Regions from separate parts of the Staphylococcus argenteus genome, predicted to be linked through region 1. Evidence: predicted binding sites of a transcription regulator. Region 1 holds the regulator's gene; each other region holds the start of a gene.
The links. The regulator NrdR, encoded in region 1, represses ribonucleotide reductase genes. The targets are predictions, from matches to a motif close to AACACNATATATNGTGTT.
Positions count from the first base shown of each region.

Region 2: the regulator NrdR is predicted to act here: its motif matches at 1,375-1,392, upstream of nrdI (class Ib ribonucleoside-diphosphate reductase assembly flavoprotein NrdI).
Region 3: the regulator NrdR is predicted to act here: its motif matches at 1,739-1,756, upstream of nrdD (anaerobic ribonucleoside-triphosphate reductase).

Region 1 is NC_016941.1:1,671,549-1,674,848, forward strand. Features, by position in the region: gene SAMSHR1132_RS07915 (replication initiation and membrane attachment family protein) at 1-1,210, opposite strand, end outside; gene nrdR (transcriptional regulator NrdR) at 1,211-1,681, opposite strand; gene gap (type I glyceraldehyde-3-phosphate dehydrogenase) at 1,893-2,918, opposite strand; partial or broken gene SAMSHR1132_RS13815 (IS1182 family transposase) at 3,058-3,300, opposite strand, start outside.
Region 2 is NC_016941.1:764,785-768,084, forward strand. Features, by position in the region: gene SAMSHR1132_RS03555 (DMT family transporter) at 1-786, opposite strand, end outside; gene nrdI (class Ib ribonucleoside-diphosphate reductase assembly flavoprotein NrdI) at 1,593-1,991, shown strand; gene nrdE (class 1b ribonucleoside-diphosphate reductase subunit alpha) at 1,954-3,300, shown strand, end outside.
Region 3 is NC_016941.1:2,637,871-2,641,170, reverse strand. Features, by position in the region: gene SAMSHR1132_RS12905 (CitMHS family transporter) at 198-1,568, shown strand; gene nrdD (anaerobic ribonucleoside-triphosphate reductase) at 1,801-3,300, shown strand, end outside.

The DNA of each region.
Region 1 (3,300 bases):
GATAATTAGCACTTAACGATTCACTCTTAGGTTGATTTACTTTTTTAGCGTATTCATACGCTTCTTTAGCTGTCTTAATTCCTTTTTTCTTCCAATTTGATGCGATTTCAAAAATATACGCCTTTGGCAGTTTCATATCTTCTTTTAGCATAACAAATTGCAATAAAATGTTTATGACACCAAATGACATTTTTTCACGCTCGATTAACTCTTCAATCATTGTCTTTTGTGAAACGGTTGGCTCTGATTCAGACCACGATGACAACATGTCAATCGGACTCGTTTGTTCTAATAAATCAAACCACTCATCACTTTGTGGAGCCAGATTCAATTCGTTCGACTCATGTTTCTCAGGTAATGAAGAAGTTGCTGATTTAACTTGTAATTTAGGCATTTGATTGTCATGTTCGATTAAATAATATGAACGCGCTTGTTTTCGCATTTCTTCGAATGATAGTTGCTGTCCACTAGTGATTGAATTTAAAATTACATGCTTCATCCCATCGGGCGTCAAACCATATAATGTAGCAAGTTGTGTAATTAAACGTTTTGCATCTTTTGTCACTATTTCTTGACTTATAAAATGTTTATTTAACATTTGTCTCAACATTTCAAAATCAAAAGTTTCACTTGCCAAATCTATACCTTGATATGACTGATTAATAGGAATATCACTCGTATCAATATCAACTTTTGTTGTAGGAACTTTAAACACCTCAGTAAACTGTCTTGTTGTTTGTTTATATTCAGTTAAGTCGACTTCTTTATATTCAAAATATTTTTTTAATTCCTGAAATCGACGATGCTCTACTTCACTATATAAGAAGATTGACAACATCGGGTCATTAAAAAACAAATGTGCTGTAGGCGGTTGAATCAGCTGATAAACAAACTGAGTTTCTTGTTCATCATGTTTGACAAATGTCTTGATTAATCCAATCGCTTCTAGCAAATCCATTTGTTGTCTAAACTCTAGTAAATTAATTTTAAGTTCATTCATAAATATATAGTGCGATAATATCGAAGTTGTATTACGATTTTTTTCAACAAACTGAGTCATAAAGTGATATAAACCTACTGCTTGCGTACCGATTAAAGGTGTATATAATCGATTTAAAACTTCTAAATGATTTGTATTTAAATCAAAGTGTTGCATAACTTGAAATTGATCCTTTGGTCTTAAGCCAAATTCAAAGGCTTGTCGTCCCATTTATGCATCACTCCGTTTATTTTCACTTAAAATTCCTTGCATTGATGCCAATAATTGGTCAACATCTTTAAACTCTTTATAAACAGATGCAAATCTCACATAAGAGACTTGATCAACATGCATTAATAAATTCATCACATGCTCACCTATATCTCGTGAAGATACTTCTGTATGACCTTCATCTCTCAATTGCCATTCAACTTTATTAGTAATATCTTCAAGTTGCTGATATCTAACTGGACGCTTTTCACATGAACGCACAAGTCCATTAAGTATTTTCTCTCTTGAAAATTGCTCTCTTGTGCCATCTTTTTTCACAACAATAAGCTGACTGACTTCGATATGTTCAAATGTAGTGAAACGTGTTCCACAATTTTCACATTCTCTTCGTCTACGAATGGCATTTAATTCATCGGCATGCCTTGAATCTACGACTTTGGATTGTGTAGAATTACATTTCGGGCATTTCATTACATCACCCTCTTTATTTTGATTATGCCTCATTATACTATAAATCCATAGATGAAAAAAGAATCCCTCAATTTATTATTTTGATTTAAAAAATGAACTAAAAAGAAAATGTGTTCTATTTTTTAGAAAACCAAAGTGATTAACATTTACTTTCAACAATACAAAAAACCTAACTCCGATATCAGAGCTAGGTTAAGTTTTAAAATTTATTTTAACTTGCACTTACTGTTGTCTTTGATTTTAAAAGTTCACCAAGTTGTTCAGCAACATCTACAACTCTATTGGAATATCCCCACTCGTTGTCATACCAAGCGATGACTTTAACTTTATTACCATCCATAACCATTGTTGATTGCGCATCAATAATAGCTGAATGTGGGTTTGTATTAAAATCTACTGACACAAGCGGTTGGTGTTCGACTTCGATGATGCCTTCTAACCCTGCATTTTCAAAAGCTTGATTTACTTCATCAGCAGTGACTTCTTTTTCTAAATCAACGACTAAATCAACTAATGATACATTTTTTGTTGGAACACGAAGTGCCATACCATGTAATTTACCTTCTAATTCTGGCAACACTTCTTTTAACGCTTTCGCTGCACCTGTTGATGTAGGTATAATACTTTCATTACATGAACGCGCGCGTCTTAAATCTTTATGTGGATTATCAATATTTTTTTGATCATTTGTTATCGCATGAACCGTAGTCATTAATCCATTAATAATTCCAAATTGATCATTTAAAACTTTAGCTACAGGTCCAATACAGTTCGTAGTGCATGATGCGTTACTAAAAATATCATATTCCTCAACATCTAATTGATGATCATTTACGCCTTTAACAACCATTTGAACATGACCACCTTTTGATGGACCGGTTAATAATACTTTTTTAGCACCAGCTTTAATATGCGCAATAGCTTTATCTCCATGGTTAAATTTACCAGTAGCATCTATTGCAATATCAATATCCAATTCTTTCCAAGGCAAGTTTTCAGGATTTCTATCAGCTACCAATTTAATTTGATGTTCACCAACTTGTAAACCATTTTCGATTGGTTCGACTTTTAAATCATACTTACCATGTGTTGTATCAAAATTGATTAAATGTGCAATTGTTTCGGGTGGATAACTAGCATTAATTGCTACTACATTAAGATTTTTATTTTGTAATGCAATACGTAATACCATTCTTCCAATTCTACCCATACCATTAATTGCAATATTCGTTGACATTAAAAGCACCCCTTGATTTTTATGTGTTATACTTTATGGAATTAGTATAGCATATTATATGAAATTTGAAAGCGTTTTCTAAAAAATCGTTTATCTTTTTATAAAAAAGAGCCATTAGGCTGGGACATTAAATTCTTAGTCAATGTAAAAAGCTGAATTCTATCAAATAATTAATAGAATTCAGCTTTTTCAAATGTATTTGATAATATATAGCTCGTCGAGCTGCTATTTTCCTTATATTAAGTGCCATTAATACAAAACCTAGCTCTCGTTTAACTTTACTTTTCCTCGAACTGACATTCGAGTGAAACCCCAAATAGCCTTCATAAATCCAAAAACAGGCTCTACACCAATTTTTCTTTGACTATAGATTTTTTTCGTT
Region 2 (3,300 bases), 910 kb from region 1:
TGTTGCATAGAAATCTGGAGACTCTCCAAATAAAATAAAACCGAGTATTGCTGTAAATATTATAGATGCATACGTAAAAATAGATATGTCTTTCGCAGCAGCAAAACTATATGCCAATGTGACGCCAATTTGACCAACTGCTGCAGCTAGTCCAGCACCTAACAAGTACAGTATTTGCATTTGAGTCATTGGAACATATGTATATGCAGTGAAAGGTATTAAAACGATGACAGAGAATAATGAGAAGTAAAATACAATTGTATATGGTGCTTCTCTTGTACTAAGTGCTCTGACACAAGTGTATGCTGATGCTGCAAAAATACCTGAAAATAATCCGGCTAGTGAAGGAATTATTGATGAAGAAAACTCAGGTTTAACAATTAAAAGCATACCTAGAATTGCAATTATCATAGCTGTGATTTGATATTTCCTCACTTTTTCATGCAAGAAAATAATGCTTAATAAAATCGTCCAAAAAGGATTAAGTTTCATTAAAGAGTCTGCATCACTTAGTACCATATGGTCGATTGCATAAATATTTAACAATACACCAATAAGTCCAAGAGTAGAACGGGTTAGTAATAATGGTTGACTAGAAAGTCTACCAAACATGGGTTGATGATATTTATATATAAAAAATAGTGGAATAAACATTGCTACTAAGTTTCGTGCTAATGATTTTTGAAAAACAGGAAGATCACCTGCAAGTCTGAAAAACACTGACATAAAACTGAAACCAATAGCCGAAATTAATATGGCAATGATACCTTTTACTTTAGGATTCAATTTTATCGCCTCTTTTATATAAAATTAACGTATTTATATTAGCACAAATCAACATATTGTGCATAAATAGTTGAAATTTAAAAGAAAAGAACTATAATTGTTTATACGAACAAATGTTCTTATGTTCATTTGACGGAATTATAGGGCATTACTTAGTCATGAATGTTTGTGTTATTACGTTTAAATAAAATCAATTAAGCATCTATGTAATTGATTATTTCTTGATTTTTGTTGATACGATTGAGTTTGTTACAGATTTTAAAAAAGCAAGCGATATCTACTGAAAAAATTTTTTAATTTTACCGAAGTTTTTCTATTTAAGTAATGGTGCCTAATTGGAACGTTTTACGAACATTCAACCGGAAAATGACACTTTAAATCATTGGTGGTCTTATGTATAATGAAACACATAATATAGTGTTGGTAATCCGATAAAGACACAATATCTTGTGTTTTGTATGCAAATGCTTTATTTATGAAGAAATTACTTTTAAAAGTAATTTAACACTGGAATTTAATAGTTATTATCAATTTATAGTCATATTTTCAGAAAATGCACTAAGCAAATGGAAGATGTCAAATGATGTAAACACTACATATAGTGATTTTGATACATACAACCCATACAAGCTACTATTTTCTCAAATATAAATCTATGCAATTGGTTTGGTTTACATTTGAGAAAATAAGTAGCTTCATTATAGTTAAAGCAATGCTGAGATAAACATGAATTTTAATGTTGTTAAAGCATTTTTTAATTGTAATGACTACTTAATTTAAAAGGGTTGAAGAAAGAAGGTGATCCAATGAAAATAATATATTTTTCATTTACTGGAAATGTCCGTCGATTTATCAAGAGAACAGAACTAGAAAATACACTTGAGATTACAGCAGACAATTGTATGGAACCAGTTAATGAACCGTTTATTATCGTTACAGGCACTATTGGATTTGGAGAAGTACCAAAACCAGTTCAATCTTTTTTAGAAGTTAATCATCAATACATCAGAGGTGTGGCAGCAAGCGGTAATCGAAATTGGGGACTAAATTTCGCTAAAGCGGGTCGCACGATATCAGAGGAGTATAATGTCCCTTTATTAATGAAGTTTGAGTTACATGGAAAAAACAAAGACGTTATTGAATTTAAGAACAAGGTGGGTAATTTTAATGAAAACCATGGAAGAGAAAAAGTACAATCATATTGAATTAAATAATGAGGTCACTAAACGAAGAGAAGATGGATTCTTTAGTTTAGAAAAAGACCAAGAAGCATTAGCTGCTTATTTAGAAGAAGTAAAGGACAAAACAATCTTTTTCGATTCAGAAATAGAACGTTTACGTTACTTAGTAGTTAATGATTTCTATTTCAATGTGTTTGACATATATAGCGAAGCTGATCTTATTGAAATTACTGACTATGCAAAATCTATTCCATTTAAATTTGCAAGTTATATGTCAGCAAGTAAATTTTTCAAAGATTATGCTTTGAAAACTAATGATAAAAGTCAATATTTAGAAGACTACAATCAACACGTTGCTATTGTTGCTTTATACTTAGCAAACGGTAATAAAGAACAAGCGAAACAATTTATTTCTGCTATGGTTGAACAAAGATATCAACCAGCAACACCAACATTTTTAAACGCAGGTCGTGCGCGTCGTGGTGAGCTAGTTTCATGTTTCTTATTAGAAGTAGATGATAGCTTAAATTCAATCAACTTTATTGATTCAACTGCAAAGCAATTAAGTAAAATTGGTGGCGGCGTAGCGATTAACTTATCTAAACTACGTGCACGTGGCGAAGCGATTAAAGGTATTAAAGGCGTAGCGAAAGGTGTTTTACCAATCGCTAAATCACTAGAAGGTGGTTTCAGTTATGCAGACCAACTAGGTCAAAGACCTGGTGCTGGTGCCGTGTACTTAAATATCTTCCATTACGATGTAGAAGAGTTTTTAGATACTAAAAAAGTAAATGCCGATGAAGACCTACGTTTATCTACAATTTCAACTGGTTTAATCGTCCCATCTAAATTCTTTGATTTAGCTAAAGAGGGTAAAGACTTCTATATGTTTGCGCCTCATACAGTTAAAGAAGAATACGGTGTGACATTAGATGATATTGATTTAGATAAATTTTATGATGACATGGTTGCAAATCCAAATGTTGACAAAAAGAAAAAGAATGCACGTGAAATGTTGAATTTAATTGCACAAACGCAATTACAATCAGGCTATCCGTATTTAATGTTTAAAGATAATGCGAATAAAGTGCATCCGAACTCAAATATTGGTCAAATTAAAATGAGTAATTTATGTACTGAAATTTTCCAATTACAAGAAACATCAATTATTAATGATTATGGTGTTGAAGATGAGATCAAACGTGATATTTCATGTAACTTAGGCTCATTAAATATTGTGAATGTAATGGAAAGTGGTAAGTTTAGAGATTCAGTACATTCTGGTATGGATGCATTAACAGTTGTAAGTGACGTTGCAAATATTCAAAATGCG
Region 3 (3,300 bases), 970 kb from region 1:
TGCGCGTTTCTAAAACGAAAGATTTATTTTTCATTTTAGAAACCTTCTACTTACAGGATGTTAACAAGAAACTTACACAAAAAAGATTTTTTTGATAAAATAAGATAACTTAAATATAAAAAATTATATTATTTTGATTATTTAAGTTAAAGAGGGGGACTATGTAAATTGTATAAAAAGTGGAGGGAGAAATTGATATGAATAGTGATAATATGTGGTTAACAGTAATGGGGCTCATTATTATTATTTCAATTGTAGGTTTACTCATTGCTAAAAAATTAAATCCAGTGGTAGGTATGACATTGATACCATGTCTAGGAGCAATGATTTTAGGATATAGTGTAACTGATTTAGTTGGTTTCTTTGGTAAAGGACTAGATCAAGTTAAGAATGTCGTAATTATGTTCATTTTTGCTATTATTTTCTTTGGCATTATGAATGATAGCGGCTTATTCAAGCCACTCGTAAAGCGTTTAATTTTAATGACGAGAGGCAACGTTATCATTGTATGTATGATGACAGCTTTAATTGGAACATTAGCGCAATTAGATGGTGCAGGTGCAGTAACATTTTTACTTTCAATTCCTGCGTTATTACCATTATATAAAGCGCTAAACATGAATAAATATTTATTGATTTTACTATTAGCATTAAGTGCTGCCATTATGAACATGGTACCTTGGGGAGGTCCAATGGCTCGTGTAGCTGCAGTTTTAAAAGCTAAAAGTGTAAATGAACTATGGTATGGATTAATCCCAATTCAAATTGTAGGATTTGTTCTTGTCATGTTATTTGCGGTGTATTTAGGATTTAAAGAGCAAAAGCGTATTAAAAAAGCAATTGATAGAAATGAATTACCGCAAACACAAGATATAGATGTACATAAATTAGTAGAAGTATATGAGCGTGATCAAGATATAAAATTTCCTGTAAAAGGACGCGCGAAGACAAATCCAATGATTAAATGGATAAATACAGCGTTAACTGTGGCTGTAATCATTGCGATGTTAATGAATGTTGCACCACCTGAATTCGCCTTTATGATAGGTGTTTCACTTGCACTTGTTATTAATTTTAAATCAGTTGATGAACAAATGGAGCGTTTAAGAGCGCATGCACCAAATGCATTGATGATGGCTGCTGTTATTATTGCTGCAGGTATGTTTTTAGGGGTGCTAAATGAAACGGGTATGCTAAAAGCAATCGCAACAGATTTAATTAAAGTGATTCCTGCAGAAGTAGGACCATATTTACATGTTATAGTAGGCTTTTTCGGCGTACCGTTAGACTTACTTACTAGTACAGATGCCTATTATTTTGCAGTGTTACCTATTGTTGAACAGACGGCTGGTCAATTTGGTGTACCATCTGTATCAACCGCATATTCAATGGTAATTGGAAACATCATTGGTACATTTGTAAGTCCATTTTCACCAGCATTATGGTTGGCGATTGGTCTGGCAGAAGCAAATATGGGCACATATATTAAATATGCATTCTTTTGGATTTGGGGATTTGCCATCGTAATGTTAGTGATTGCGATGTTAATGGGTATCGTTACAATATGATAAATTAGCTAGCAACACTAGATTTAGTAGTGGTCACACCATACGTTGAACAGACGGTTTGATCTTAGAACAATTTTAAAAATTAATGAAATAATTGTGTGGAAATATGAATTTCACTAAATGTTAAAAACTTTGTGACGGTTTAGTTAACACTAGCATTAAAATTTGAAAATACTATATATAGTGGTTTAACGTAATAGGTAGACACAATATATAGGAAGAAGGGGTAAAATTGAATCAAATCGAAGAAGCACTAACAGGTTTGATTTCTAAAGATCCTGCTATTGTTAATGAAAATGCCAACAAAGATAGTGACACATTTTCAACTATGAGAGATTTAACAGCAGGTATCGTTTCTAAATCATACGCATTAAATCATTTATTACCGAAACACGTTGCAGATGCACATCAAAGAGGGGACATACATTTTCACGACTTAGATTATCATCCATTCCAACCGTTAACAAACTGTTGTTTAATAGATGCTAAAAATATGCTACATAATGGATTTGAAATAGGCAACGCGAATGTGACATCACCAAAATCAATACAAACTGCGTCAGCGCAGCTTGTACAAATTATAGCTAATGTTTCTAGCAGTCAATATGGTGGCTGTACGGTCGACCGCGTTGATGAATTACTCAGTACATATGCACGACATAATGAAGAACAACATAGAAGCATCGCACAGCAATTTGTCAAAGAATCTGAAATTGAACGCTATGTTGACCAACAAGTCACAAAAGATATAAATGATGCAATTGAAAGTTTAGAATATGAAATTAACACCTTGTATACGTCAAATGGACAAACACCTTTTGTAACATTAGGATTTGGATTAGGTACAGATCACTTAAGCCGTAAAATACAACAAGCTATTTTAAATACACGTATTAAAGGATTAGGTAAGGATCGTACGACAGCCATTTTCCCAAAACTTGTATTTTCAATTAAAAAAGGCACAAATTTTAGTCCACAAGATCCCAATTATGACATTAAGCAATTAGCATTAAAATGCTCAACAAAACGCATGTATCCGGACATATTGAATTATGACAAACTTGTAGATATTCTAGGCGATTTCAAAGCACCAATGGGGTGTCGTTCATTTTTACCAAGTTGGAAAGATGCGGAAGGTAATTTTGAAAATAATGGACGTTGCAACCTTGGTGTTGTGACACTAAATTTACCTAGAATGGCACTTGAATCTGCCGGTAATATGACCAGATTCTGGGAAATTTTTTATGAACGTATGGACGTATTGCACGATGCATTACTTTACCGTATACATCGATTAAAAGATGCTGTGCCGAATAATGCACCTATTTTATATAAAAGTGGCGCATTCAACTACAAATTAAAAGAAACGGATGATGTTGCAGAATTATTTAAAAATAAACGTGCAACGATTTCGATGGGCTATATTGGATTATATGAAACAGCTACTGTTTTCTATGGTCCAGACTGGGAAACTTCTCAAGAAGCAAAAGCCTTTACGATTGAAATTCTTAAAGAGATGAAACGTTATCAAACGAAATGGACTGAGTTATATGATATTTGGTTCAGTATTTATAGTACGCCAAGTGAATCTTTAACAGATCGATTCTGTCGTTTAGATCAAGAAAGATTTGGAGACATTAAAGACATCACGGATAAAGGATATTATCAAAATTCTTTCCATTATGATGTACGAAAAGATGTCACACCTTTTGAAAAGTTAGATTTTGAAAAA